One region of the Cellulosimicrobium sp. 4261 genome, then DNA from elsewhere that is predicted to be linked to it. Evidence: riboswitches for the same ligand, from Rfam matches in the RefSeq annotation. Region 1 holds a riboswitch; each other region holds the start of a gene.

The links. Region 1 has a riboswitch for thiamine pyrophosphate ahead of thiD (bifunctional hydroxymethylpyrimidine kinase/phosphomethylpyrimidine kinase). Riboswitches for the same ligand answer to the same signal wherever they lie in the genome.
Region 2: linked by a shared signal. The riboswitch ahead of ABIE39_RS12610 (TenA family protein) and the one ahead of thiD (bifunctional hydroxymethylpyrimidine kinase/phosphomethylpyrimidine kinase) in region 1 are both predicted to bind thiamine pyrophosphate.
Region 3: linked by a shared signal. The riboswitch ahead of thiO (glycine oxidase ThiO) and the one ahead of thiD (bifunctional hydroxymethylpyrimidine kinase/phosphomethylpyrimidine kinase) in region 1 are both predicted to bind thiamine pyrophosphate.
Region 4: linked by a shared signal. The riboswitch ahead of ABIE39_RS03955 (ECF transporter S component) and the one ahead of thiD (bifunctional hydroxymethylpyrimidine kinase/phosphomethylpyrimidine kinase) in region 1 are both predicted to bind thiamine pyrophosphate.

The regions. Positions count from the first base shown of each region.
Region 1 covers NZ_JBEPOQ010000008.1:153,338-160,544, forward strand. Annotated here, with positions in the region: gene pheS (phenylalanine--tRNA ligase subunit alpha) at 1-87, shown strand, start outside; gene pheT (phenylalanine--tRNA ligase subunit beta) at 87-2,708, shown strand; gene ABIE39_RS12325 (SDR family oxidoreductase) at 2,705-3,589, shown strand; gene ABIE39_RS12330 (hypothetical protein) at 3,661-3,885, opposite strand; TPP riboswitch at 3,963-4,057, shown strand; gene thiD (bifunctional hydroxymethylpyrimidine kinase/phosphomethylpyrimidine kinase) at 4,051-5,010, shown strand; gene ABIE39_RS12340 (DUF4862 family protein) at 5,090-6,088, opposite strand; gene ABIE39_RS12345 (hypothetical protein) at 6,128-6,409, opposite strand; gene ABIE39_RS12350 (zinc-binding dehydrogenase) at 6,406-7,207, opposite strand, start outside.
Region 2 covers NZ_JBEPOQ010000009.1:37,106-44,312, forward strand. Annotated here, with positions in the region: gene ABIE39_RS12585 (Ig-like domain-containing protein) at 1-1,387, shown strand, start outside; gene ABIE39_RS12590 (ClpP family protease) at 1,479-2,141, shown strand; gene ABIE39_RS12595 (ClpP family protease) at 2,141-2,746, shown strand; gene ABIE39_RS12600 (DUF6882 domain-containing protein) at 2,778-3,701, opposite strand; gene ABIE39_RS12605 (helix-turn-helix domain-containing protein) at 3,775-4,257, opposite strand; gene ABIE39_RS12610 (TenA family protein) at 4,372-5,124, opposite strand; TPP riboswitch at 5,115-5,243, opposite strand; gene ABIE39_RS12615 (VOC family protein) at 5,330-6,256, shown strand; gene ABIE39_RS12620 (hypothetical protein) at 6,405-6,530, shown strand; tRNA gene ABIE39_RS12625 (tRNA-Leu) at 6,702-6,775, opposite strand; gene ABIE39_RS12630 (NAD(P)/FAD-dependent oxidoreductase) at 6,927-7,207, opposite strand, start outside.
Region 3 covers NZ_JBEPOQ010000003.1:205,940-213,146, reverse strand. Annotated here, with positions in the region: gene ABIE39_RS05560 (glycosyltransferase family 4 protein) at 1-516, shown strand, start outside; one part of gene ABIE39_RS05555 (IS5 family transposase) at 564-926, shown strand; one part of gene ABIE39_RS05555 (IS5 family transposase) at 928-1,476, shown strand; gene ABIE39_RS05550 (DUF6228 family protein) at 1,486-1,911, shown strand; gene guaA (glutamine-hydrolyzing GMP synthase) at 1,996-3,609, opposite strand; gene thiE (thiamine phosphate synthase) at 3,652-4,365, opposite strand; TPP riboswitch at 4,410-4,512, shown strand; gene thiO (glycine oxidase ThiO) at 4,502-5,794, shown strand; gene thiS (sulfur carrier protein ThiS) at 5,800-6,033, shown strand; gene ABIE39_RS05525 (thiazole synthase) at 6,043-6,885, shown strand; gene ABIE39_RS05520 (ThiF family adenylyltransferase) at 6,984-7,207, opposite strand, start outside.
Region 4 covers NZ_JBEPOQ010000002.1:359,869-367,075, reverse strand. Annotated here, with positions in the region: gene ABIE39_RS03960 (ABC transporter ATP-binding protein) at 1-577, opposite strand, end outside; gene ABIE39_RS03955 (ECF transporter S component) at 570-1,274, opposite strand; TPP riboswitch at 1,380-1,499, opposite strand; gene ABIE39_RS03950 (hypothetical protein) at 1,644-2,081, shown strand; gene ABIE39_RS03945 (Rv2578c family radical SAM protein) at 2,125-3,780, shown strand; gene ABIE39_RS03940 (TIGR03618 family F420-dependent PPOX class oxidoreductase) at 3,787-4,254, opposite strand; gene aspS (aspartate--tRNA ligase) at 4,535-6,349, shown strand; gene ABIE39_RS03930 (glycosyltransferase family 2 protein) at 6,598-7,207, shown strand, end outside.

The sequences.
Region 1 (7,207 bases):
CTCATGCTGCGCCACGGGATCGCGGACATGCACGACATGGTGGAGGGCGACGTGCGCTTCTCCGCCCAGTTCGGAACGGAGATCTGATGCCGTACGTCGCCATCGACTGGCTGGGCGACCACGTCGAGCTGCCCGCGGGGCTCACCGCCGAGCGGCTCGCCGCCGACCTCGTCCGCGTCGGCCTGGAGGAGGAGGCGATCCACGGCGCGGCCGTGACGGGTCCCCTCGTCGTCGGGCGCGTCCTCGAGATGACGCCCGAGCCGCAGAAGAACGGCAAGACGATCAACTGGTGCCTGGTCGACGTCGGGCCGGAGCACAACGCCGCCGAGATCCAGGGCGTCGAGCCGGCCGACATGCCGGCGGGCGGCGCGCGCGGGATCGTGTGCGGCGCGCACAACTTCGCGCCGGGCGACCTCGTCGTCGTCGCGCTGCCGGGCTCCGTCCTGCCCGGCCCGTTCCCCATCGCGAGCCGCAAGACGTACGGGCACGTGTCCGACGGCATGATCTGCTCGCAGCGCGAGCTCGGGCTCGGCGAGGACCACGACGGCATCATCGTGCTGCCGCGGCTCGGGTACGCGGCCGAGGACCTCACCCCGGGGCAGGACGCGGTCGCGCTGCTCGGTCTCGGTGACGAGGTGCTCGAGATCAACGTGACGCCCGACCGCGGGTACGCGTTCTCCTACCGCGGCGTCGCGCGCGAGTTCTCCCACTCGACGGGCGCGCGCTTCACGGACCCGGGCCTGCCCGGCTCCCTGCCCGCGCCCCCGCCCGCGGCGACGCCCGACGGCTTCCCCGTCGAGGTCGACGACGCGGCGCCGGTCCACGGCGTCGTCGGGTGCGACCGCTTCGTGACGCGCGTCGTGCGCGGGCTCGACCCCGCGGCGCAGACGCCCGCGTGGATGCAGCGCCGCCTCACGGCGTCGGGCATGCGGCCCATCTCGCTCGCGGTCGACGTGACGAACTACGTCATGCTCGACCTCGGGCAGCCCCTGCACGCATACGACCTCGAGAAGGTCGCGGCCCCCGTCGTGGTGCGGCGCGCCGCCCCGGGCGAGCGGCTCACGACGCTCGACGACGTGGACCGCGCGCTCGACCCGGAGGACCTGCTCATCACCGACAGCCCCGACGGCGCGCGCGGCGCGCGCGTGCTCGGGCTCGCGGGCGTCATGGGCGGCGCCTCGTCGGAGGTCGGGCCGGAGACGACGGCGGTGCTCGTCGAGGCCGCCCACTTCGACCCCGTGACGGTCGCGCGCACGTCGCGCCGCCACAAGCTGTCGAGCGAGGCCGCGAAGCGGTTCGAGCGCGGGGTGGACCCGCTGCTGCCCGCGGTCGCGGCGCAGCGCGTCGTCGACCTGCTCGTCGAGCTGGGCGGCGGGACCGCGGACCCGGCCGTCAGCGACCTCGACCGGGTGACCACGCCCGCCCCGATCCGCCTGCCCGTCGGCGAGGCCGAGCGCCTCGTCGGCGTGCCGTACACGCTCGAGCAGGTCGTCGGGACGCTCGGAGCGATCGGGTGCACGGTCGACGCGGACGACGCCGCCGCGACGGGCGTCGTCGTCGTGACCCCGCCGTCGTGGCGCCCCGACCTCACCGAGCCGGCCGAGCTGGTCGAGGAGGTCGCGCGCCTCGTCGGGTACGACGAGATCCCGTCGGTGCTCCCCGCGGCGCCCGGCGGGCGCGGGCTCACGCGCGAGCAGCGCGTGCGCCGGTCGGTCGCCCGGGCGCTCGCCGAGCACGGGTTCGTCGAGACGCTGAGCTACCCGTTCGTCGGCGAGGGCGAGCTCGACGCGCTGCGGATCCCCGCGGACGACGAGCGCCGCCGGGCCCTGCGCCTGCTCAACCCGCTGGCCGACGACCGCCCCCTGATGCGCACGGACGTGCTGAGCACGCTCCTGGAGACCACGCGCCGCAACGTGGGCCGCGGGCTCGCGGACGTCGCCGTGTTCGAGGTCGGGCTCGTGACGCACCCGCGCCCGGGCGCCCCGGCCGCGCCGTCGCTGCCCGGCGGTGTGCGTCCCTCCGACGACGACCTCGCCGCGATCGAGGCCGCGCTCCCCACGCAGCCGCGCCACGTCGCGGGCGTCCTGGTCGGTCGTCGCGAGCGGGCGGGCTGGTGGGGCCCCGGCCGTCCGGCGGACTGGACGGACGCGGTCGACGCGGCACGCCTGGTCGCGAACCGCGCCGGTCTGCGGGGGGACGACGCCGTGCGCGTCGTCGCGGACACCGCGCGGGCCCCGTTCCACCCCGGCCGCTGCGCGCGCCTCGAGCTCGCCGACGGGACGGTCGTCGGGCACGCGGGCGAGCTGCACCCCAAGGTGCTGGAGAACGTCGGCCTGCCCGCCCGCTCCGTGGCGTTCGAGCTCGACCTGACGGCGCTCGTCGCCGGTGCGTCGGACGAGCCCGTCCAGGCGACCCCGGTCTCCGGGTTCCCGGCGGCGAAGGAGGACCTCGCGTTCGTCGTCACTGCCGACGTGCCGGCCGAGGCCCTGCGCGCCGCGGTCGTCGAGGGCGCCGGCGAGCTCGCCGAGGAGGTCGCGCTGTTCGACGTCTTCACGGGCGAGCAGGTGGGCGCCGGGCGCAAGTCGCTCGCGTTCTCGCTGCGGCTGCGCGCCGCGGACCGCACCCTCACCGCCGACGACGTCGCGCGGGTCCGGGAGGGCGCTGTGGCCGCCGCGCGCGAGCGCGTCGGGGCGGAGCTGCGCGCATGAGCGGCGCACCGGGGCCGGGCGCGGCGCCGGACGTCGCGCCCGCCCGCACCGCGCTCGTCACCGGGGCGTCGCGCGGCATCGGCCGCGCGGTCGCCGTCGGGCTCGCCGCGGCCGGCCTCGACGTCGCGCTCCTCGCGCGCGACGCGGGCCGGCTCGCGGGCGTGGCCGACGAGATCGCCGCGCTCGACGGCGCGGGCCGGGCCGTCGTCGTCACGGCGGACGTGACCGACGCGGCGGCGGTGGCCGCGGCCGTCCGCGAGGCCGAGGTCGCGCTCGGGAGCGTGGACCTGCTCGTCAACAACGCGGGCCGGGTCGACGCCGAGGTGCCGCTGTGGGAGGCGGACCCCGACGAGTGGTGGGCCGTCCTGGAGACCAACGTGCGCGGGCCGTTCCTGCTCGCGCGCGCGGTCGTCCCCGGGATGCTCGCGCGCGGCGGCGGCCGCGTCGTCGACCTCAGCAGCGGCGCGGGCTCGCACGACATGGAGGGCGCGAGCGCGTACAACGCGAGCAAGACGGCGCTCCTGCGCCTCGGGGCGAACCTGCACCGCTCGGGCCACGCGCTCGGGCTGCGGACCTTCGAGGTGTCGCCGGGCGTCGTGCAGACCGACATGACGGCGTCCATGGTCATGCACGAGGGCCGCACGGAGTGGACGCCCGTCGAGCGCACGGTCGAGATGGTCGCCGCGATCGCCCGCGGCGAGCTCGACGCGTTCTCGGGGGCGTTCGTCCGCGTGACGCACGACTCGCCCGAGTCGCTCCGCACGGCCGCCCAGGAGGCCGCCCGGGCAGGCGTCGCGCTGCCCGGGCCGGACGGCCGTCGGCTGCGCGTCACGCGCTGGGGCGCCGACGACCCGATGCCGGGAGAGCTCCCCGCCCGCTGAGCGCGCGCACCCCGCACGGCGACGCCGCCCGACTCCCCGGTCGGGCGGCGTCCGTGCGTCCGGGGCACCGGTCACCGGGGAGCGCACGTGTCCCGGTCGACCCACACGTGCCACAGGCCCCGCTCGGGGTGCTCGTACTCGAAGGCCACGAGGCCGCCCGCGTCGTGCGTGATGACGCCCGTGAGCACGACCCGCCGACCGTCCCGGTCGTAGGTCGTGCAGAGGGCGGGCACCTGCACCGGGACGGGTGCGTCCGGCAGGAAGGGGCGGGTCGCGGGGGCGACGTGCTGCGTCATACCCGGAAAGACGCGCGCACGCGCGTCGTCTCACGCGTCGGGGCGGGTGAAAAGCGCGCGGCCCGCCGCGTAGCATGGCCCGCGACACGGGGTGCCCCGCACCGGGGCTGAGATGAGACCCGTCGAACCTGATCTGGCTCGTACCAGCGAAGGGATGTCCGCGCGATGACGCTCGCCCTGCCCCGGCACACCTCCGACCCGGTCCCCGCCCGCGCGGACCGTGACCGTCGCCCCGACCCGGGCCGGGGGCCCGACCCGGCTCCGTCCCGCCCCCGCGTCCTGTCCGTCGCGGGGACCGACCCGACCGGCGGCGCCGGGATCCAGGCCGACCTCAAGACGTTCTGCGCGCACGGCGCCTACGGCATGGCCGTCACGACGGCGCTCGTCGCGCAGAACACCCACGGCGTGCGGTCGGTGCACGTCCCCGGGCCGGCGTTCCTGCGCGCGCAGCTCGACGCCGTGTCGGACGACGTCGAGGTCGACGCGGTGAAGATCGGCATGGTGGCGGACGAGGCGAACGCCCGCACGGTCGGGGAGTGGCTCGACGACCTCGCCGCCGCGGGTGGTCCGCGGCCGTGGGTCGTCCTGGACCCGGTGATGGTCGCCACGTCCGGTCACCGCCTGCTCGACGCGGGCGCCGAGCAGGCCGTGCGCGACCTCGCGGCGCGCGCGGACGTCGTCACGCCGAACCTGCCCGAGCTCGCCGTCCTCGGCGGGCGGGAGCCCGCGACGACGTGGGACGACGCCCTGTGCCAGGCGACGGCGTACGCGGCGGCGAGCGGCGCCGTCGTGCTGCTCAAGGGCGGCCACCTCACCGGGCGCACGTCGCCCGACGCGCTCGTCGTCCCCGCGCCCGGGCCGACGTCGGGTCGCGTGCCGGGGGCGGCCACCGTCACGACGTTCGACGCCGAGCGCGTCGACACGCCCCACACCCACGGCACCGGGTGCTCGCTCTCGGCGGCGCTCGCGGCGCTGCGACCGCAGCGCGCGAGCTGGGAGGAGGCCGCGCGCGAGGCGAAGGAGTGGCTCACGGGCGCGCTGCGCGCCGGTGCCGCTCTGCGGGTGGGGACCGGCCGCGGGCCCGTCGACCACCTGCACCGCTCGGCGCCCGTGCCGCGGGGCTGAGGTTGCGCGGGGTCGGGCGCGAGCTGCGCCCGGTCGGGCTCGGGGTCGAGCCGGGACGGGCGCGGCCCGCGGGACGCGCTCAGCCGGCGGGGCGGCTCGCTGCGCGATCGGCACCGGTGTCGGGGGCGACGGCGGCCAGCGCGTCGCGGAGCACGGCGAGCGTCGCGCGCGCGACGGCGAGACGCTGCGCGGGCGGGGCGTCCGCGGGCCGCGTGGTCACCTTGGCGCCGACGAGCGGGACGGGACCGGCCGCGGCGAGGAACTCGCGCACCTCGGCCGGGCCGAGCATCGTCTCGTCCGGGCCGGGGAGCGCGGGGTCGGGGCCGTGGGGCGGCACGTGCGCGTCCGCCCACGGAGCGCCCCACCGGCCCGGGCTCCCGCTGGCACCCGAGAGCATCGCGCTCGCGAGGAGGCCCGCGGCGGCGGCAGCCCGTGCGTGCTCGACGGGCGTGGCGGCGCTGCGCCCCTCGATGGCGGACCGGCCCCAGTTGAGCCCGACGTGCAGCGGGTGGCCGGTGTCCCGGGCGGCGCGCGCGACGGCGGCGATCTCGTCGTCGAGCGCGAGGAACCCCTTCTCCGCGACGCCCCACGGGCGTGGCGCGTCGCAGTGCTCCACCACGAGCGGCAGCCCGGCGGGCGCGACGGCGGCCAGCTCCGTGAGGCTGCGCACGAGCGCCGCGCCGGACCCGCGGCCGGGACCGGGCGCGGACTGGAGCTCGACCGCGACGACGCGTCGCCGCCCCTCCGCCTCGGCGAGCCGGGCCACGGCCGCGAGGACGCGCGCGACGCCGTCGACCGCCGCGCGCCGACCCTCCTCGTCGTCGGACGCGAGGCCGTAGGCGCGGTCGGCCGCGGCGCGGCGGGCCGTCGCGGCGACCGTCGTGGGCAGCAGCGCCCAGTGCGGCGGCAGCGCGGCCGCGGTCGTCGCGAGCGCGTCCGCGTCGTCCGGGTCGACGGGGTGCTCGAGGCCGTCGAGACCGTCCTCGTCGAGGGCGGCGTACCAGCCGCCCGGGTCGGGGACGCCCGCGAGGGCGTAGGCACCGAGCAGGGTCAGGGGGCGGTCGTGCAGGTCGGTCATCGGTCCTCGTCGGTCGTGGGTGGGGAAGGGGCGGGCTCGTCAGGCGCGGGCGACGCCCTGGTCGGCGGTGGCGTACTCGCACGTGTAGCCCGGCGGGACCCAGCGCCACCGTGTCTCGACGTCCTGCACCGCGACGCCCGCGGGACGGTCGGCGACGCACGCGTCGGCCTGCTGGCGCACCGCGGCGGTCACGTAGTAGACGACGAACACCGCGGTGAGCAGCACGGCGAGCACGGTCACGGTGCGGCGCAGCGTGGGGGAGGGACCGCCGTCGGAGCCGTCCTCCTCGCCCGGGCGCGGCGGCACCCAGTCCCAGCTCACGCGGTGCCGGTCGAGGTGCCGGTCGAGGCACCGGTCGTGGTGCGGGCCGTGGTGTCGGCCGCGCCGTCCGCCCCGGCGGGCCGGAGCAGCACCTTGCCGGTGGTCGCGCGGCCCTCGAGCGCGCGGTGGGCGTCGGCGGCGTCGGCGAGCGGGAACGTCGCGCCCACGCGCACGTGCAGCGTGCCGCCCGCGACCGCGCCGAGCACCTCGGTCGCGCGCTCGACGAGCTCCGCGCGCGTCGCCGTGTGGTCGGCGAGCTTGGGCCGTGTGAGGAACAGCGAGCCGCCCGCGTTGAGGCGCTGCGGGTCGAACGGGGGGACCTGCCCGGAGGAGCCGCCGTAGAGGACGAGCGTGCCGCGGCGGCGCAGCGACGCGAGCGACGCGTCGAACGTGTCCTTGCCGACCGAGTCGTACACCGCCGCGACCCCCTCGCCGCCCGTGAGCCCGCGCACGACCTCCGGCAGCTCGGCGGTGAGGTCCGCGAACGCCGTGTACTGGATCGCGTGCTCGGCGCCCGCGCCGCGGGACAGCTCCGCCTTCTCGGGGGTCGAGACCGTGGAGATCACGTGCGCGCCCCGCGCCACGAGCATCTGGGTCAGGAGCAGCCCGACGCCGCCCGCTCCCGCGTGCACGAGGACGCGGTCGCCCGGACGCACGGGGTACGACGACGTGCACAGGTAGTGCGCGGTGAGCCCCTGGAGCGCGACGGCGGTCGCGTCCTCGAGCGAGACGGCGTCCGGCACGTGGAGAGCCTGCTCGGCGTCCACGACCACGAGGTCCGCGTACGACCCCGGCGCC
Region 2 (7,207 bases), on a different contig from region 1:
CAACAAGACCTACACCGACCGCTCCCCGATCGAGACGGTCGACCTGGAGATCTCCCCCGCGCCGAAGGGCGGAGCCGTCCAGGTCACGGCGCTCTCGGGCACCCAGTACGTGTGGAACGGGCTCGAGAACGGCACCGCGTACAGCGTCCGGGTCCGGGCGAACAACCTCGCCCCCGACCCCTCGGACTGGGGCGAGTACTCGGCCGAGGAGATCCCGGCGGGCCTGCCGGACGTCCCGGAGACGCCGAGCGCGAGCCGCGCCGCGGACTCGCCGCTCAACGGCGGCTCGATCGACGTGTCGTGGAAGCCTCCGTTCGAGAACGGCGACGCGATCAGCGGGTACACCCTGCAGCGCTACAAGAACGGCTCCCGCGACGGCGCCGCGCTCACCCTCACCGGGACGAGCCACAAGGCGACGGGCCTGGACAACGAGTCGTCGTACACGTTCACGGTGACGGCCGAGAACAAGGCGGGCCGGACGGCGGAGAGCGCGGCGTCCGCGGCGGTGGTCCCCTACGGGCGCCCGGAGGCTCCGCCCCGGCCGAACGTGCAGAACGTGGGCGGCGGCGGGCAGGACAGCGGCATCCCGCGCGTGTCCTGGGGCGCCGCCGACGCGAACGGCAGCCCGATCACGAGCTACACGGTCACCGCGTCGCCCGGGGGTGCGAAGAAGGACGTCTCCGGCACGTCCGTCGACTTCACCGACCTCCCCGCCGGGACCTACACGTTCACCGTCACCGCGACGAACAAGGGGGGCACGTCCACGTCGAGCCCGGCGTCCGGCCAGATCAGCGCGTACGGGAAGCCCAGCGAACCGGGCGTGTCCGTGTCCCGACTGAGCGCGACCTCGGGCCGCTTCTCGATCTCCGCACCCTCGTCGAACGGCGGCAACGGCGTCTCGCGCTACAACTGGCAGATCGAGGGCGGGTCCAGCGGCTCGGGGCAGACGGTCGACGTCGGGAACGACTACGACCAGACGTTCCGCCTCCGGGCGCAGGCGTGCAACGCCGCCGGCTGCGGACCGTGGAGCGGCTGGGCGACACACCGCACCGACCCGCGCCCGGTCCCGCCGAGCGTCTGGGTGACCCGCGGTCCGCAGCGCAACACGCAGCCCGGCTACGGCAACTGCACCGGCCACATGTGCACGGTGTTCCGGGTCAACGCGAACTCGACGTTCCCGTCCGGCACCTACACCTTCCGGTGCTACTACGACGGCAACCAGGTCGGGAGCTACTCCTGGACCGAGTACCTCGCGGCCGGCAGCTACGTCGACCTCGGGTGCATCCTCGGCAACCCGTACGGGACCCAGCGCACGGCGACGGTGACGGTGAGCATCTCGCCGGGGAACGGCGTGACCGTCGAACCGAAGCCCTGGCCCATCCTGTGACGCGGTCCTGAGACGGCCGATCTGCCGTCGGCGTATGAGCCGACGGCAGATCGGCCTCCTCGCGCGGCCCGGGCGGGCGCAGGGTGGTCGCATGACCACGCACCTGACCGGCCGACCCGCCGTCGGCGACCACCGGACCCCGCGCGCGGAGGCCGCCGCCCCGACGCCCTCGTCGTTCGACGACCAGCTCACGACGCGCCTGCTCCACCAGCGCATCGTCGTCCTCGGCACGGCCGTGGACGACGCCGTCGCGAACCGCCTGTGCGCCCAGCTCCTCCTGCTCTCGGCGGAGGACCCGCGCGCGGACGTCGCGCTCTACGTCAACTCCCCCGGCGGCTCGGTGAGCGCCGGCCTCGCGATCTACGACACGATGCGGCTCATCCCCAACGACGTGTCGACCGTGGCGATGGGCTTCGCCGCGAGCATGGGCCAGTTCCTCCTGTGCGCGGGGACACCGGGCAAGCGGTTCGCGCTGCCGCACGCGCGGATCATGATGCACCAGCCGTCGGCCGGGATCGGGGGCACCGCCGTCGACATCGCGATCCAGGCGGAGAACCTCGTGTACACCAAGGGGCTCATGCACCGGCTGCTCGCGGAGAGCACCGGGCAGCCCGTCGAGACCATCGCCGACGACTCCGACCGCGACCGCTGGTTCACGGCGCAGCAGGCGCTCGAGTACGGGATGGTCGACCGGATCGTCGAGAGCGTCGACGACGTCCGCCCCGCCCGCGCGGCCCGGAAGGTGGGCCTGTGATGGCGAGCTACACGATCCCGACCGTGGTCGAGCGCACGCCGCTGGGCGAGCGCGCGTTCGACGTCTTCTCCCGCCTGCTGTCGGAGCGCATCGTGTTCCTCGGCACGGAGATCGACGACGGCGTCGCGAACGTCGTCATGGCGCAGCTCCTGCACCTGGAGTCGGACGCCCCGGACCGGGAGATCGGGCTGTACATCAACTCCCCGGGCGGCTCCGCGACCGCGCTCATGGCGATCTACGACACGATGCAGTTCGTCCGCTGCGACGTCTCGACCATCTGCATGGGCCAGGCGGCCTCGGCCGCGGCCGTCCTGCTCGCGGCGGGGACGCCGGGCAAGCGGTTCGTGCTGGAGCACTCGCGCGTCCTGCTGCACCAGCCGTCGGGCGGCGGGGAGGGCACGATCTCGGACCTGTCGATCCAGGCGGAGGAGATCCTCCGGATCCGGTCCGAGACGGAGGAGGTGCTGGCGCGGCACACGGGCCAGACCGTCGAGCGCCTGCGCGCCGACACCGACCGCGACCTCGTCCTCACCGCGCGCCAGGCCGTGGAGTACGGCGTCGCGGACGCCGTCGTCACCTCGCGCAAGCTCGCTGCGGCGGCGTGACGCCCGCCCGCGGAGGCGACCGCGTGCGTCGTCAGCCGCGTCGCCGGAACCACGACCGGCGGCGCGGCTCGGGGGCCGTCCCCGCGGGCGACGGCGCGGGTGCGGCGGACTCGTGCTCCGCGGGCGCAGGCTCGGGCGCTGCCGGGTCGCCCGCCGACGGCTCCGAGACGGTGAGCCCGGGCGCCGTCGGTGCCAAGCCGGCAGGGGCTGCCGCGGCGGGCTCCGCCGTCGCGGCCTCGGGCGCGGCCGGGCGCGGTGACGACGCGGAGATGCCCGCGATCCGGCCGCGCTCGTCGAACCGCACGGTCACGGTGCCGTCGGGCACGTCGAGCACGACGGCGCCGGTCCCGTCCTCGACGGCCGGCAGGCCGCGCGCGCTCGCGTAGGACGCGACGGCGCGCCGGTGGTCGACGACCGTGACGGACAGCAGCCCCTCGCTCAGCGTGCGCACGACGCGCGGCACGCTCGGTGCGGGCAGGGCGAGGTCGGCGTCGTCCAGGAGGAACCACGCGCGCGTGCCGCCGCCGACGGGCGCGCTGTAGTGGGTGAACGACCCGGTCACGGCCTTGGCCGCGAGCGCGAGCCGGTGGGCGAGGTCGTCGGCGAGGGGGAGCTCCGGCTCGGCGGCCTCGCGCAGCCCGGTCCGCCGGGCGCTCTCGGCGGCGGTGAGCACGCCGTCGGGGAAGCCGTTGACGTTCTGCCACGCCCACATCCACGTGCCCGGACCGGGCGCAGCCGTACCGAGGAACTGGAGGCGGCACGTCGCGGTCACGCCGTCGGGCGCGGTGAAGGTGAAGACGCCCGTGGTCATGTCGGCGGCCCAGGCGTCGTCGCCGTGGAGGTCCGACAGGTGGAGCTGGTGCTCGTGGGAGAGGAACGCGGCGTCGTCGACGAGGTCCTGGAGGGCCGGGACGTCCTGGGCTGCCGTGCCGTGCGCGGTCTGCGGCTCCGTCATGGACCGACGGTATCGGCGCGCACGGTGCCCGGCCTCCGCACGACACGCGGTGCGGTGCGGTGGGGACCGCCGCTCAGGCCGCGAGGAGCAGGACGTCGCCGGCGCGCGCGGTCGGACGGCGGAGCGTCTCGGCGACGGGGAGGTCTCGCACGGGTTCGCCCACCGGCGCGACGTGCCGCGGCGCGGAGAGGGCACCCCGCTCCCGCGCGGAGGACAGCACGCGGACAGGTGCGAGCGGCCGCAGCTCCTCGCCCGTGCGGGCGACGAGGTCGACGAGCCGCAGACCGAGGGCGCCGCAGACGGCGGCGAGGACCTCGGAAGACGCCTCCTTGCGCCCGCGCTCCACCTCGGACAGGTAGGCGGTGGAGACGCGCGCGGCGGCCGCGACGTCCACGAGCGTGCGCCCCTGCGCGAGCCGCGCCCGCCGCAGGATCCCGCCGATGACGTGGCGCAGGAGGGGTTCCGCCCGTCCGCCCGTCCGGGACCGGGGGCGCGGCGTCACCACGTCCGGCACCGCATCGCGCACCCCGTCCGGCACCGCGCTCGTCGCGTCCATGCGATCACGCTACCCGCGGCCCACCCGGGTGCCGAGGCACCCGGGCGGTCATCTGCTGCTGGCGTAAGGCCGGGCGCACGGCGCGACGGTCGGCCGCGGGCCCGGCCGGACGGGTCACCAACCCTCGAGCGACCAGGCCATCTGCCAGAAGCGGATCTCGTGGCGGCAGCTCAGCTCGAACGCGCGCTCCATGCGCGCGCGCTCCGCCTCGCCCGCGTCCGCGGCGAGCGCGTCGAGGCGTGCGCGCAGGTCCGTGAGGACGTCCTCGGTGCGCTCGGCCGCGTAGAACTGCCACCAGCCCGCGAGCGGGTGGTCGTCGCCGAGGGCGCCGGGCGTCGTCTCGCGCTCGCCGAGCCAGAAGCGCCGCGCGGACCAGATGTAGGTCCACGGGCACGGGAGCAGCGCGGCGAGCAGCACGCCGAGCGAGTCGCGGCCGGCCGCCGTCATGTGGTCCACGTAGGCCTGCGCGCTCGGCGCGAGGCGGTGCGTCTGCGCCTCCTCGTACGTCACGCCGAGGAAGTCGCACATCGCGTGGTGCGCGTGCGACTCGTCGTCGAGGAGGAAGCCGGCCTTGTCGTGGAAGTAGGCCGCCCACGACCGGTCGGGCGCGAGGGCCATGCCGAGGCCGTAGCAGCGCAGGTAGGCCGTGAGGTACTGGTGGTCCTGGCCCACGTAGTGGCGGACCGCGGCGGGCTCGACGGAGCCGTCGCGCAGCCCGGCCAGGAAGGGGTGGTCGTAGAACGTCTCGAAGAGGTCCGCGTACCGGCGGGCGAGGTCGGCGGTGAAGCCGGTCTCCTCCTGCCGGACGAGCGCGGTCGGGTCGTCCGCGAGGACAGGGTTCAGGGTGATGGCAGCAGGCGTCGTCATGCCCACGTTCCTCCGCTCGTGCTAGCGAGATCAGGTTCGACGGGTCCGGGCGGCCGTACCGCTCGTCTCAGTCCCTCGGCCCGGGCCGTGGCCCGGGCGGGACGCCCCGCGTGGTTCGCGCCGACCCTAGCAAGGACGGCGCCGGTGCGGGAGCCCTCGCCGCGGTGCGGGAATATAGTTGTAGCAACAACAAGTTGGAGCAGACATGACCACGAGCACCCCGGGCGCGCCGACCGACCGCCTCCTGTCCCCGTCCACGAGCATGGACGCCGTCACGCTGCGCGTGGGCGACCTCGAGCTCATGACCTCGTACTACACGGGTGCGTTCGCGCTCGCCCCGCTCGAGGAGCGGTCGCGCGGCGCCGAGGTGCACCGCGTGCTGGGCCGCGGGCGCACACCCATGCTGCGCCTCGTGCACACCCCCGGGCTCCCGCCCGTCGACCCGCGCCAGGCCGGCCTGTTCCACACGGCCTTCCTGTTCGACGACGGCCCGAGCCTCGCCGCGACCGTCTACCGCGCCGCGCAGGACCGCCGCGGCACGTTCGTCGGGTCGAGCGACCACCTCGTCAGCGAGGCGTTCTACTTCACCGACCCCGAGGGCAACGGCGTCGAGCTCTACACCGACCGCCCCCGCGAGACCTGGGTGCGCGAGCACGGCCAGATCCTCATGACGACGACGTTCCTCGACCCGAACGACTACCTGCGCACGCACCTCGACCAGGAGACGTTCGACGCCGGACCCTCGCTCGCGGGCCGCGTCGGCCACGTGCACCTCCAGGTCGGCGACGTGCCGACCGCCCACGCCTTCTACGTCGACGCCGTCGGCTTCGAGGCGACGCTCACCGGGTACAGCGGGGCTCTCTTCGCGTCCGCCGGCGGGTACCACCACCACGTCGCGATGAACGTGTGGAACAGCGCGGGTGCCGGGCCCCGCGCCGCGAGCCTCGGGCTCGGCGACGTCGCCGTCACGGTGCCGGGCCGCGAGGACCTCGACGCGCTCGTCGCACGGCTCCGCGCGCGCGGGCTGGAGCACGCGGACGACGGCCGCTCCGTCGTCGTGCACGACCCGTGGGGCACGCGCGTCACGCTGTCCGTGCCGGGGACGACGACCGAAGAGCTGCTCGCTCGCTGAGGCCCGCCGGCCCGGGGCCGGCGCGCCGGGACCGTCGCAGGGGCACGGCGCACGGGCACGGCGCGGGGACGGGCGTGGAGACGGGACACGGAGACGGGACACGAGGCGCACGATGGGAAGACCCGCCCGAGCGCACCGAGGAGCGACCGTGTTCCGCAGCCTCTTCCCCGTCCTCACCGTGGCCGACCTCGACCGGTCGCTGGTCTTCTACCGCGACCTGCTGCGCGGGACGGTCGAGTACGCCTTCCCCGACGCGGTCCGCCCGTCTAGGTGAGCCACCCGCGGACCAGCCGTGGGGCGAGCGCGTCGCACGCGTGCAGGACCCGGACGGCACCGTCGTGGTCCTCGGCCAGGAGGCCGCTCCCCCGGCCGAGCCCCAGGGCCCGACGGGGCTGTCCTAGCCCGCGGGCGCAGGCGCCGCGGAGCCAGCTCCCCGCCGGCACGGTGCCCCCACCGGGACTCGAACCCGGAACACGCCGGGTTTAAGCCGGCCGCCTCTGCCAGTTGGGCCATGGGGGCGCGGGCCGAATCTACCGCGAGCGCGGAGCTCCCCGGGCCCGTCGGCACGACGGCCGCCCGCGCGGGACCCGGACGCGCCGAGGGGCGAGCCGCACGCGCGGCTCGCCCCTCGGCGTCGGGCACGACGGCCGGGCCAGGCCCGGCCGCGGCCTCAGGAGGCCTTCGCCGCCGGCGTCCGGTCGTCGGCGTCGACGGTGCCCGCACCGGACTCCGCCGCGGCCGCCGAGCCCTGCGCGGTCTGCTTGACCGGGTCGCCGTCCTTCTTGGGCGGGACGGACGCGGCGCGGAACTCCGCGCGCGGGTCGTGCAGCGAGCCGAGCGAGACGAGCTCGCGGCCCATGAGGAACTGGCCGATCCAGCCGATGAAGATGCGGATCTTGCGGTTGCCCGTCGGCATCGCCATGACGTGGTAGCTGCGGTGCATGAGCCACG
Region 3 (7,207 bases), on a different contig from region 1:
CTGGAGGTCGTGCGCGACGCCGTCGCGCGCCTCCCCGAGGGGGCGCTCCACGTGACGCTCGCCGGGGACGGCCCCGAGCTGCCCGACGCGCGGCGCTTCGTCGCGGAGCACGGGCTGGGGTCGGTCGTGTCGCTCCCGGGGCGCCTCGACGCGACGGGCCTCCAGCGGCTCTACGCGCGTGCCGACGTGTTCGCCGCGCCCGCCGTCGAGGAGGCGTTCGGCATCGCCGCGCTCGAGGGCCAGGCCGCCGGGCTGGCGGTGCTCACCCGCTCGCAGTCGGGCGTCGCGGAGCGCCTCACCGACGGCGTGGACGCGCTCGTGGCGGACGACGACCCCGGCCTCGCCGACGCGCTCGTGCGTTTCGCGACCGAGGACGGCCTGCTCGACCGGATCATCGCGCACAACCGGGACGTGCCGTCGTCGGCGGGCTGGCCGCGCGTGCTCGCCGACGTGGAGCGGGCATACGAACGGGCCGCGACGATCGCCGTGGATCGTCGGGCCCGTCCGTCCCGCTAGGGCGTGTCTCCCAACTCTTAGTTGGTGCGGGCGTCAGACTCGAGGCCGTGAGTCGGTTCCAGGTTCTTACGGACGATCAGTGGGAGCGGATCGAGCCGTTGCTGCCGTCGAACGCGGGCAAGGTCGGTCGCCCGTTCGGTGATCACCGCACTGTGGTCGAGGGCATCGCCTACCGGTATCGGACCGGGATTCCTTGGCGGGACCTGCCTCGGGAGGCGTTCGGGCCGTGGCAGACGGTGTGGAAGCGGCATAAGAGGTTCTCCGACGACGGCACCTGGGACAGCATTCTGGCGCACCTGATGGCCGAGGCTGACGCGGCCGGTGAGATCGACTGGACGGTGTCGGTGGACTCGACGATCAACCGCGCGCACCAGCACGCAACGAACACGAGGCGCGCAGAGCAGGACACAGGGGGCGACGTCGAATCACAAGAGGCTTCGCGAGGGCGTCGTCCACAGTGAACCCGAAGGTCATGGCATTGGGCGGTCTCGTGGCGGGTTGACGAGCAAGATTCACCACGCTGTCGACGGGCGTGGCCGCCCGCTGGCGGTGGTGGTGACTCCGGGGCAGTCTCACGACGGGCGCGCGCTTGAGCTCGTGCTGGCAGACATCAGCGTCCCACGCCTCGGTGCGGGCCGGCCGCGGACCACGCCGGACGCGGTGCTCGGGGACAAGGCGTACTCCTCGCGCGGGAACCGGGCGATGCTGCGTCGGCGCGGGATCAGGGCCGTGGTCCCTGAGCCGTCCGACCAGCAGGCCAACCGCAAGCGGCGTGGGGCAAGAGGCGGTCGCCCGCCGAAGCTCGACCGGGAGACGTACAAGCGGAGGAACGTCGTCGAGCGGTCCTTCAACCTGCTCAAGCAATGGCGCGGCCTCGCCACCCGCTACGACAAGCACGCCGCTGTGTACCGGGCCGGAGCAGTACTGGCGGCGATCATCAGTTGGTTGCGATCCCGGTAGATTGGCGGCGTGTTCGATCAGGCTGCGGTGCGCATTCCCGCTTCGACCGGCTTGACGCTGGAGTTCGAACAGTCGTTTCCATACGGTCCCGACGACCCGTACGTGTCTGGGATGCTCGTTCGGGCAGTCGGAGACCATCTGCAAGTCGAGCAGCGGATCATTCTCTCCCTGGGAAGCGGCGGACTCTCGGCGTTTCTGTACGGCCTGTACGACGAGTTCCGAGGGTGGACAGGCGAACGTACCTGGCAGTCGCTTGAGGACGAGTTGCGTGTTGTCGCGCGTCACGACGGTCATGTTCACCTCCGGTGGGAGGTCACGAACAGGCCGTACGACGACGACTCTTGGACCTTCTCGACGACGACGCACCACGGAGCAGGTGAGGACGTGCGCCGCATAGCAGATGCGTTTCACGCCCTTCTCGACACCTCGACCTGATCCCCGAGGTCCGCGTAATCAGCGGTCAAGAGGTCAACTGCACTGTCGCTCAGTGCCTTCCTTTAGGAGACACGTCCTAGGGAGTCACTCCCACTCGATGGTGCCCGGGGGCTTGCTCGTCACGTCGAGCACGACGCGGTTGACCTCGGAGACCTCGTTGGTGATGCGCGTCGAGATGACGGACAGCACGTCGTACGGCAGGCGCGTCCAGTCCGCCGTCATCGCGTCCTCGGACGAGACGGGGCGCAGCACGATCGGGTGACCGTAGGTGCGGCCGTCGCCCTGGACGCCGACCGAGCGGACGTCGGCGAGCAGCACGACCGGGCACTGCCAGATCTCCTGGTCGAGGCCGGCCTTCGTGAGCTCCTCGCGCGCGATCGCGTCGGCGGCGCGCAGCGTCTCGAGGCGGTCCGCCGTGACCTCGCCGACGATGCGGATACCCAGCCCGGGGCCCGGGAACGGCTGCCGCGCGACGATCTCTTCGGGCACGCCGAGCTCGCGGCCGACCGCGCGGACCTCGTCCTTGAACAGCGTGCGCAGCGGCTCGACGAGCGAGAACTGCAGGTCGTCGGGCAGGCCGCCGACGTTGTGGTGGCTCTTGATGTTCGCCGCGCCCTCGCCGCCGCCGGACTCGACGACGTCCGGGTAGAGGGTGCCCTGCACGAGGAACTTCACCTCGGCGCCGTGCTCGCCCGCGTCCTCGACGATCTGGCGCGCCGCGTCCTCGAACACGCGGATGAACTCGCGGCCGATGATCTTGCGCTTCGTCTCCGGGTCGCTGTGCCCGGCGAGCGCGGTGAGGAACCGCTCCTTCTCGTCGCGGATCACGAGGTTGACGCCCGTCGCCGCGACGAAGTCGCGCTCGATCTGCTCGACCTCGCCCGCGCGCATCAGCCCGTGGTCGACGTGCACGCACGTGAGCTGGTCGCCCACCGCGCGCTGCACGAGCGCCGCGGCGACGGCGGAGTCCACGCCGCCCGAGAGCGCGCAGATGACGCGCGCGTCGCCCACCTGGGCGCGGATCGCCGCGACCTGGTCCGCGATGACGTTGCCGGGCGTCCAGTCCGGGGCGAGTCCCGCGCCGTCGTACAGGAAGTGCTCCAGCACCGTCTGGCCGTGCGCGGAGTGCTTGACCTCGGGGTGCCACTGCACGCCGTAGAGGCGGCGCTCGCGGTCCTCGAACGCGGCGACCGGCGAGCCGGACGACGTCGCGAGGACCTCGAAGCCCTTGGGCGCGCGGTGCACGGCGTCGCCGTGGCTCATCCACGTGGTCTGGTTCTGCGGCGTGCCGTCGAGCAGCACGCCCGCGGCGCACACCTCGACCTCGGTGCCGCCGTACTCGCGCAGGCCCGTCTGGGCGACCTCGCCGCCGAGCGCCTTCGCCATGGCCTGGAAGCCGTAGCAGATGCCCATGACGGGGACGCCGGCCTCGAACAGCGCCGGGTCGACGAACGGGGCGCCCGTCGCGTACACGGACGAGGGACCGCCCGAGAGGATGATCGCGGCCGGGTCCTTGGCGAGCATCTGCTCGACCGTGAACGTGTGCGGCACGATCTCGGAGTAGACGTTGGCCTCGCGCACGCGGCGCGCGATGAGCTGCGCGTACTGGGCGCCGAAGTCGACGACGAGCACGGGCCGCGGTGTCGAGGCCACCTCGGCGGTGGTGGGGGTGTCGGGAGCGGTGGCGGGTGACGTCACCCGCCCAGGATAGTCGCCGTGCGGCGAGGCTCGTCCCGCGTCTCAGGCGTCGGCGCGCGCGACGGCGCGCTCCAGGACCCGCTCGCGCAGGGCGCGGGCGGCGGCCTCCGGGTCGCTCGCCCCGGTGATCGCGCGCACCACCACGATCCGGGTCGCGCCCGCGTCGAGGACCGCGTCGAGCCGGTCCGCGTCGATGCCGCCGATCGCGAACCAGGGCGTCGCGGGCCGGGTCGCCGCGACGTCCCGCAGCAGGTCGAGGCCGACGGCGGCGCGTCCCGGCTTCGTCGGGGTCGCCCACAACGGGCCCACGCAGAAGTAGTCCACCGCCGGGTCGGCCTCCGCCGCGGCCGCCTGCGCGGCCGAGTGCGTGGACCGGCCGAGGACGGGCCCCGCGCCCAGCAGCGCCCGGACCGCCGGCACGGGCAGGTCGCCCTGACCCATGTGCACGACCGGGGCGCCCGTGACCGACGCCACGTCCGCCCGGTCGTTCACGGCCCACAGCGCGCCGTGCTCCGTCGCGACCCGCGCGACGACCTCCTGGAGCTCGAGCTCGCGCGCGACGTCGAGCGTCTTGTCGCGGAGCTGCACGACGTCCACCCCGCCCGCGAGCGCCGCCCGCAGGAAGTCCTCGAGGTCGCCGCGCTCCTCGCGCGCGTCCGTGCAGAGGTACAGGCGGGCGTCGGCGAGCCGGGCGCGTGCGGCGTCCGCCGCCGCCGGGGCGAGGGCGGCCAAGGTGGTGGAGGTCTCGGAGCTCACCCGCGGGAGCCTAGCCCCGGCGCGTCCGCCGCAGGAGGTACTGTGGCCGACAGCACGGGAGCCCCGCACGGGGCTGAGAGGGCGTCGCCGCCGACCGTCGAACCTGATCTGGGTCATGCCAGCGAAGGGAGCGCACATGAGCCTGTCCGTCCACCCGTCCGCGGGTGGCTCCGCCGTGCCCGGCGAGGCGCGCGACGTCGTCGTCGTCGGGGGCGGGATCCTCGGCCTCGCCGTCGCGTGGCGTGGGGCGAGCGCGGGCATGACCGTCACGGTGCTCGATCCGGCGCCGGGCGCGGGCGCGACCCACGCCGCCGCGGGGATGCTCGCACCGGTGACCGAGGCCGACTTCGGGGAGGAGGCCGCCCTGCGGCTCCACCTCGCGGCCGCCGCAGCGTGGCCCGCGTTCGCCGCGGACCTGCACACGGCGACGGGGGCGGACGTCGGGCTGCGGACCGCCGGGACGCTCACTCTCGCCTACGACGCGGACGACCTCGCGCTGCTCCGTCGCGTCCTCGCCCTGCACGCGGTGCACGGTCTCGCGTCGCACGAGCTCACCGTCGCCGACGCGCGCCGCCGCGAGCCCTACCTCGGGCCGCGCGTCGCCGGGGCCGCGTGGGCGCCCGCGGACCACGCGGTCGACCCGCGGGCGACGCACGCCGCGCTGCTCGCGGCGCTCGGCCGACGCGACGCCCCAGGCGCGAGCTCGGCCACCGGGGCGCGCGTCGTCCGCGCGGCCGCGACCCGGCTCGCGCTCGACCCGGCCGGGCGCGTCGTCGGCGTGCACGACGACGCGGGCCGGCTCCACCGCGCGGGTGCGGTCGTCGTCGCGGCGGGCTGGCAGTCGGGCGCCCTGCTCGCGGGCGTGCCGGGCGTCGTCGTGCCCACCCGCCCGGTGAAGGGACAGACGCTGCGGCTCGACGCGGGCCCGGACCTCGCGCTGGAGCACGTCGTGCGCGGGCTGGTGCAGGGCCGGCCGGTGTACGTCGTGCCGCGCGACCCGGAGCCTGGTGGGCCGCGCGCCGGGCACCGGGAGGTCGTCGTGGGGGCGACCACCGAGGAGAACCCCGACGACCGCCGCGCCACCGCCGGCGGCGTCTTCGCGCTCCTGCGGGACGCGCGTGCCCTCCTGCCGGGGATCGACGAGGCCGCCCTGGTCGAGGTGACGCCGCGGGCCCGCCCGGCGACCCCGGACAACCTTCCGCTCGTCGGGCCCACGGACGTCCCGGGGCTGCACCTCGCGACGGGCCACGGCCGCAACGGCATCCTGCTCGCCCCGCTCACGGCCGACGCCGTCGTCGCCGGGCTCGGCGGCCTTCCCGGGGACGACGGGACCGAGCCCGGCGGGACCGCCCCCGGGGACGACGTCGCGACCGCCCTCGCGACCGCCCGCACCGACCGCTTCGTCCGCACCGCCACGACACCGAGGTGAGACCCGTGACCGCACCCGCACCGACCGCGCTCGTCAACGGCGAGCCGTACCCGCTCGACGGCGACGTCGACCTGGAGCGGCTCGTCGCCGCGCTCGTCCCCGCCTACGTCGCCGACGGCACGCCGCAGGGCGTCGCGGTGGCGGTCGGGGACGCCGTCGTGCCGCGCGGCGCCTGGGCGACGACCGTCGTCGCCCCCGGGGACCGCATCGAGATCGTCACCGCCGTCCAGGGCGGCTGAGGAGGACCCATGACCACGACCGACCTCTCCCCCGCCACCGCGAGCGGCCCGGCCGGTGCCGACGACCCGCTCGTCGTCGCCGGCACCCCGATCGGGTCCCGCCTCGTCATGGGCACCGGCGGGGCCGCGAACCTGCTCACGCTCGAGGACGCGCTCGTCGCGTCGGGCACCGCCCTGACCACCGTCGCGATGCGTCGCGTCGCCGTCCGTGCCGGCGGCGACGCGAGCCCCGACGCGGGGATCTGGGCGCTGCTCGCCCGCCTCGGCATCCGCGCGCTCCCCAACACCGCCGGCTGCTTCTCCGTGCGCGAGGCGGTGCTCACCGCGCACCTCGCGCGCGAGGCGTGCGGCACCGAGTGGGTCAAGCTCGAGGTGATCGCCGACGACGTGACCCTCCTGCCCGACCCGGTCGGCCTCGTCGAGGCGGCCGACCAGCTCGTCCGCGACGGGTTCGTCGTGCTGCCCTACACGAACGACGACCCGATCCTCGCGCGACGGCTGGAGGACGTCGGCTGCGCGGCTGTCATGCCCCTGGGGGCGCCCATCGGCACCGGGCTCGGCATCCTCAACCCGCGCAACATCGAGGCGATCGCCGCCGCGGCCCGGGTGCCCGTGATCCTCGACGCGGGGATCGGCACGGCGTCCGACGCCGCGCTCGCCATGGAGCTCGGCTGCGACGGCGTGCTCCTCGCGACGGCCGTCACGCGCGCCGCCGACCCGGTCCGCATGGCCCACGCGATGCGCCTCGCCGTCGAGTCGGGCCGGCTCGCCGCGGGCGCCGGGCGCATCCCCCGCCGCGAGGGCGCCCTCGCGAGCTCGTCCCCCCAGGGCCGCCTCGACCTCGCCCTCTGACCGAAGACCCGTGGTGGGGCCGACCATGCGGACACAGCCCACGAGCCGCCCTGCACGAGCGGCAGACGCATGCTCGGCATCGGCGCTGACGATCCGGGCTACGGGACGTTGGCCTCCTGGGCGTCGAGGAGGGCGGGGACGCCGCCGACCACGGAGCGCGCGTCGATGCCCGCGGCGCGGGCGACGTCGGCGACGCGGGCCGACCGGCCGCCGACCGCGCACACCACGAGCACCGGGCGGTCGGCCGGCAGGTCCGCGAGCGCCGCGGCGGCGGCGGGGTCCTGCGTGCCGCCGAGGAACACGCCGCTCGGGACGAGCGTCG
Region 4 (7,207 bases), on a different contig from region 1:
ACGCCGTCGGCTCGTCGAGGACCACGAGCTCGGGGTCGGCGACGAGCGCCGCCGCGAGGGCGACGCGCTGCGCCTCGCCGCCCGACAGCGCGTGGGTCGGTCGGTCGTGCAGGTGGCCCGCACCGGCAGCGGCGAGAGCGGTTGCGGCGCGGGCGTCCATGGTGCGCGGGTCCGCCGCCCGGTTCTCGAGCGCGAACCGCAGCTCCTCGTCGACGCGGCCGAGGCAGAGCTGGTCACCCGGCCGCTGCTGGACGAGGCCGACGCGCGCGGCGAGCCCCGCGGGGGTCGTGGCGCGCGGGTCGACGCCCGTCACGCGCAGGTCGCCCGTGACGGTGCCCGGGAGCGTGTGGGGCACGACGCCGACGAGCGCGCGCAGCAGCGTGGACTTCCCGCAGCCCGAGGGGCCGAGCACGAGCAGCCCCGTCCCCGCGGGGACGGTCAGGGTGAGGTCGTCGAGCACGCACGTCGCGTCGTGGCCCACGGTGACGGTCAGGCCCGCGGCGGAGACGGCGTCGGGCACGGTGCCCGGCACGGTGCCGGGCATGACGTCCGCCGCGGCGTCCCGCACCTCAGCCACGGCGGTCCGTGCCGATCGCGAAGGCGTCGAGCGCGCCGGTGCGGGAGAGGGCGTCGCCGAGGAGGCGCGCCGCGATCCCGCACAGCACGACGCACGAGACGACCTGCACGCCGAGCCGGAGCATCGCCCAGTCCTGCCCGAGCCAGCCGAACCGGACCGCGTTGAACGCGTAGGTGACGAGCGCCGCGCTGACGCCCGACGCGACGAAAACCCACCAGCCGTAGCGGCGGTACCGGGTCAGCGCGAAGGGGATCTCCGCGCCCACCCCTTGGACGAGCCCCACGAGGACGAGCAGCGGGCCTGCGGGCGACGCGAGGAAGACCACCTCGACGAGCGCCGCGAGCGTCTCGGTGAGGATGCCGACGCCCGGCTTGCGCACGATGTACGTCGCGAGCGGGCCCACGACGATCCACGCGCCCGCGAGCACGTTCGCGGCAAGGTCCGCGAGCGGCCCCATGGCGAGCTGGAGCGGGGCCCAGAGCTGCACGAACGCCCAGTAGACGAACCCGAACACGACGCCCAGGACGGCGACGAGGACCGTCTCGTGGAGCGTGAGGCCACGGCGCCGGGCGCGGGCCGGGGGAGCGGTGACGGTGCGGTCTCCGGGACCGGGCGCCGGGGGCACGGCGTCGGCCGGCGGGCCGGGCGTGCTGGTGGGCGGGGTCTCCCGGGGCGGGGTGGTGCGGGGCTCGGTCATGCGGTTCCCTCCGTCGGGCCCCCGGGGCGGAGGGTGCACGACGGCGCGCCACCGCTGCCCCCGCGCGGACGGCACGCGCGGGGCGCGGGCACGAGCGCGCAGGGGACGGTGACGTCGGCCCTGCTCCCTTCGCTGGTACGAACCAGATCAGGTTCCACGGGTCTGCAGGGGGGACGGGTGTCCGACCTGCACTCTCAGCGCTCGTGCGCTCCCCGGAGGCGTTCGGCCCGACCCTAGGGCCTGGACGTCCGCCGGACAATCCCGGCGTCTCACCCACCGGGACGTCCGGGCACCGTGAGAAGGTGACGGCGACGAGGCGCCCGCGCGGACCGGGGACGGGCTCCGACGACGAGGAACGAGGCAGCGCGCATGACCCGAGACAACGACCCCGCGGCCGTCGCGGAGCTGGACCGCCTCGACGAGGCCGTGCGGAGCGCGCCCGCGGGCGACACGTCGGCGCAGATCGCGCTGTGGCGGCAGGCGGCGCGCCTCGGCACGTGGTTCTTCATCGCCCGAGGGCCCGAGGACCAGCCGCGTCCGTACGCCGTCGCCGCGGACCAGGGGCCCATGATCTGCCTCTACAGCAGCGCCCCGCGCGCGGACGAGGCGGCCCGGGCGCTCGGGCTGGCGGCCGAAGGGACCGGCTCCGTGCCGCTGCTCGGCGTGCCCGTGCCGGCGGCGATCGACTACGTTGCGTCCTTCGCCGCAGCAGGGGTCGTCGGCGTCGCGCTCGACCACCCCCGCATCGGCCACCACATCCCCCTCGGGAACCTGGCGCTGCTCAAGACGTGGTCCGCCGGCGGATGACCCGTCCTTGACAGCGGGTTCGAACATTTGTTCGAATGGCGCGATGCGGTGGGACGGACAGGCGCTCGGCGCGGACGACGGCGCGCTTCCCGGTTTGGAGCGCATGGGCCTCGTCCGCAGCGTGCGCACGCCCGAGTTCGCGGGGATCACGTTCCACGAGGTCACGGCCAAGAGCGCGCTGTCGAAGGTCCCGGCGATGTCGCGCATGCCCTTCCGCTGGACCGTCAACCCGTACCGCGGGTGCAGCCACGCGTGCTCCTACTGCCTCGCGCCGAGCACGCCCGTGCTCCTGGCCGACGGCACGCAGCGGGCGATCGGCGAGCTGCGCGTCGGCGACGAGATCGTCGGCACCGCCCCCCACGGCGCGTACCGGCGCTACGTGCGCACCCGCGTCCTCGACCGCTGGACCACCCGCAAGCGCGCCTACCGGGTGACCCTCGCCGACGGCACGCGCCTCGTCGCGAGCGGCGACCACCGGTTCCTCACCGAGCGCGGCTGGCGCCACGTCGTCGGCGGCGCCGGGCACCGCGCCCGCCTGGCGCTCGGCGACGTGCTCGTCGGGCCGGGCGCCGCGGCGCTCGCGGACGGGCGGCCCGTCCTCGACGGCCAGGACGTCACCGGCGGCGAGGCGTTGCGCGTCGACTCCCTCGAGGCCCTCGACGGGCCGGGGGAGGTGACGGAGCTGGTCGACATCACGACCGGCACGCGCGACTTCGTCGCCGCGGGGGTCGTGAGCCACAACTGCTTCGCCCGCCCCACGCACGAGTACCTCGACCTCGACGCGGGCGAGGACTTCGACCGGGAGGTCGTGGTCAAGGTCAACGTGGACGACGTGCTGCGCGCCGAGCTCGCCCGACCGTCCTGGGCGCGCGAGGCCGTCGCGCTGGGCACCAACACCGACCCGTACCAGCGCGCCGAGGGACGCTACCGCCTCATGCCCGGCATCATCGACGCCCTCGCCGGGTCGGGCACGCCGCTCTCCGTGCTGACCAAGGGCACGCTCCTGCGCCGCGACCTGCCCCTGCTCGTCGACGCCGCCTCGCGCGTCGAGGTCGGGATCGGCGTGTCCCTCGCGCTCCTGGACCCCGAGCTCCAGGCGAGCGTCGAGCCCGGCACGCCGTCGCCGCGCGCGCGGCTCGACCTCGTCCGCACCGTCCGGGAGGCCGGCCTGCCGTGCGGCGTCATGGTCGCCCCCGTGCTGCCGTGGCTCACCGACTCCACGCGGGCGCTCACCGAGCTGCTCGACGCCGTCAAGGACGCGGGCGCGACGGGCGTCACCGTGCTGCCGCTGCACCTCAAGCCCGGTACGCGCGAGTGGTACATGGGCTGGCTCGCGCGCGAGCACCCGCGGCTCGTCCCCGGCTACGAGCGCGTGTACGCGCGCGGCACGTACGCCTCGACGGCGTACCGGTCCTGGCTGTGGGACCGGGTGCGGCCGATGCTCGAGGCGCGCGGGTTCGGAGTCGCGGGGCACCGCGGCCCCGCGGGCGTCGAGGGCCGGTTCCGCCGCGGCGAGCCCGGCGACCGGCGACGCCGGCCAGGGCCGCCGACGGACGGCGCCTACCCGGCCGGCAGCCTCGCCGTCGACCCGGCGCCGCAGGACGCGCGCGCCAGCTACGGCGGGGCGCTCGCGGGCATGCCGATGGACGGCGGCGGGCTCGACGTCGTCGGCGGGGGAGTCGAGCAGGTCCTGTTCTGACCGGTCTCAGGCGTCGGCGAGGCGCGCCGGGAAGCCGCCGGTTGCGACCGGTCCCCAGCGCGTGATCGTCAGCCGCACGAGAGACTTGCCCTGGCTGACCATCGCCGCGCGGTACTCGTCCCAGTCCGGGTGCTCGCCGCTGACGGCCCGGTAGTAGTCGACGAGCGGCTCGACCGACCCGGGCAGGTCGATCACCTCCGCCTCGCCGTCGACCTGCACCCACGGGTCGGAGAACCGCTCGCCCAGCGACAGGAGCGACGCGCGCGCGTCGCGGCGCACGTTGACCGCCTTGGCGCGCTCCGGGTACGTCGACACGACGACCCGGCCCGCGTCGTCGACCCCGTACGTGACCGGGCTGAGCTGGGGCCGGCCGTCCGCGCGGGTGGTGACGAGGACGCCGTCGTGCCGGGAGCGCAGGAACTCCTCGAGCTCGTCGCGCTCGACGCGCCGGTTCGTCGCGATGGTGCGTGCCACGGGTGACCCTCCTTCGTGCGGGCGGCGGGCCGGACGGCCCTGCCGCGGCCGGTCGGCCCGTGCGCCCACGGGCGCGGCGCCGGTCCCGGCGGTGCCGTCACGGGACGTCGCGGCGGCACCGCCACGGTATCCGGTCGCCCCCGCCGGTCGAGAGCGGACCGTCGACCGCCTCCCGTCGGAGGTATCCGGTCGAGCCGCCCGCCCGCCCGCACTAGACTTCAGCGGACGCGTCCCCGCACCGGGATCGCGACCCCCACCGCCCACCTGGAAGGAACCCTCCGTGCTGCGCACCCGAACGGCCGGCTCACTGCGGGCCGAGCACACCGGTCAGACCGTCACCCTCACGGGCTGGGTCGACCGTCGGCGCGATCACGGCGGCGTCGCTTTCATCGACCTGCGTGACGCGTCCGGCATCGCCCAGGTCGTCATCCGCGACGAGGCCGTCGCGCACCCGCTGCGCAACGAGTTCGTCCTCCAGGTCACGGGCGAGGTCTCGCGCCGCCCCGACGGGAACGAGAACCCGTCCCTGCCGACCGGCGAGATCGAGGTCGTCGCGACCGACGTCGTCGTGCTCAACACGTCCGAGGCCCTGCCGTTCCAGGTGTCGACGGCGCTCGCGGACACGGAGACGATCGGCGAGGAGGCGCGTCTCAAGCACCGCTACCTCGACCTGCGTCGGCCCGCCCCGGCGCACGCCCTGCGCCTGCGCGCCAAGGCGAACCAGGCCGCGCGCCGCGTGCTCGACGCCGAGGAGTTCGTCGAGATCGAGACGCCCACGCTCACCCGCTCGACCCCGGAGGGCGCGCGCGACTTCCTCGTGCCCGCGCGCCTCGCGCCCGGCTCCTGGTACGCGCTCCCGCAGTCGCCGCAGCTGTTCAAGCAGCTCCTCATGGTCGCGGGCATGGAGCGCTACTACCAGATCGCGCGCTGCTACCGCGACGAGGACTTCCGCGCGGACCGTCAGCCCGAGTTCACGCAGCTCGACGTCGAGATGAGCTTCGTCGAGCAGGACGACGTCATCGCGCTCGCCGAGAAGATCCTCGTCGCGCTGTGGGAGCTCGTCGGGTACACCATCCCGACGCCGATCCCGCGCATGACCTTCCACGACGCCATGCGCCTGTACGGGTCGGACAAGCCCGACCTGCGGTTCGGCAATCCCCTCGTCGAGCTCACGGACTACTTCCGGGACACGCCGTTCCGCGTGTTCCAGGCCGAGTACGTCGGTGCCGTCGTCATGGCGGGCGGGGCGTCGCAGCCGCGCCGCCAGTTCGACGCCTGGCAGGAGTGGGCCAAGCAGCGCGGCGCCCGCGGCCTCGCGTACGTGACGTTCGGCGAGGACGGCACGCTCGGCGGGCCCGTCGCGAAGAACCTGTCCGACACCGAGCGTCAGGGCCTGCGCGACGCGACCGGCGCGCAGCCGGGCGACGCCGTGTTCTTCGCCGCGGGCAAGACGTCCGACTCGCGCGCCCTGCTCGGCGCCGCACGCCAGGAGATCGCGAAGCGGACGGGGCAGATCGACGAGGACGCGTGGGCGTTCGTCTGGATCGTCGACGCGCCGCTGTTCAAGCCGACCGGAGAGGACGACGACGTCGATCTCGGCCACTCGGCCTGGACCGCCGTGCACCACGCGTTCACGTCGCCCACGCCCGACTGGGTCGACACGTTCGAGCAGAACCCGGGCGAGGCGCTCGCCTACGCCTACGACATCGTGTGCAACGGCAACGAGATCGGTGGCGGGTCCATCCGTATCCACCGTCGCGACGTGCAGGAGCGCGTCTTCGACGTCATGGGCATCGGGCCCGAGGAGGCGCAGGAGAAGTTCGGCTTCCTCCTCGACGCGTTCAAGTTCGGCGCGCCCCCGCACGGCGGGATCGCGTTCGGCTGGGACCGCATCGTCGCGCTGCTCACGAAGTCGGACTCCATCCGCGACGTCATCGCGTTCCCCAAGTCGGGCGGCGGGTACGACCCGCTCACGCAGGCACCCGCCCCGATCACGCCCGAGCAGCGCAAGGAGGCCGGCGTCGACGCCAAGCCCGCCGCTCCCGCGCCCGACGGCGGCCAGGACGGCGACGCGACCGGGCGCACGGACGCGTAGCGGCCGACCGCACGACGCCGAGGGCGCGCCACCCCGACCGGGGCGGCGCGCCCTCCGTGCGTCCGGACCGCGACGACCACCCCTGCCGCGGCGAGGCACGAGGCGGACCGGCCGAGGACGAAGCCCGCGCCGGCGTCCCGCCCAGATCTTGAGCAGATCCTGAGGTTTCGCTGCGCCGACTCGGCGGGTGCCTCGCGCCGGGGCGCGCAGGATCGTGCTCGTTGAACCCCACGACGAACGAGGCACTCATGACCGCCCTGCTCACCGACCGCGACCCGGTCGACGTCGACGAGCCCGCGCCCTTCGGCACGGAGCTCGACCGCTACCAGTTCACGCCCGACGAGGTCGTGGTCCAGGCCCCTGCCCGCCGCGCGACGATCGGCGCGATCATCCCTGCCTACAACGAGGGATCGACGATCAAGTCCGTGCTCAAGGGCATCCTGCGCCAGACCCGCCTGCCGGACGTCGTGCACGTCGTGGTCAACAACACGAGCGACCGCACCTTCGCCAAGGCGTCCAAGCTCGCCGGGGAGCACACGCGGCGCCGCCACGGCGTCGAGCAGACGACGCGCGTGTACGTCCACGACCTCGGCACCCTGGCCGACAAGAAGGTCGGTGCCCTCAACTACGGCTACCGGCTCGTGCACGGCGCGGACTACCTCCTCGGCGTGGACGGCGACACCGTGCTGGCCAAGGACGCCGTCGAGCGCCTCGAGGCCGAGATGTCGTCCGACCCGCGCATCGGCGGCATCTCCGCCATCTACACCGTCGACAACGTCACGCCGCGCGGTCCGCTCAGCCGGTTCCTGCTCACCGGCCAGCGCGCCCAGTTCGCCGCGTTCAACATGCAGAACCTCC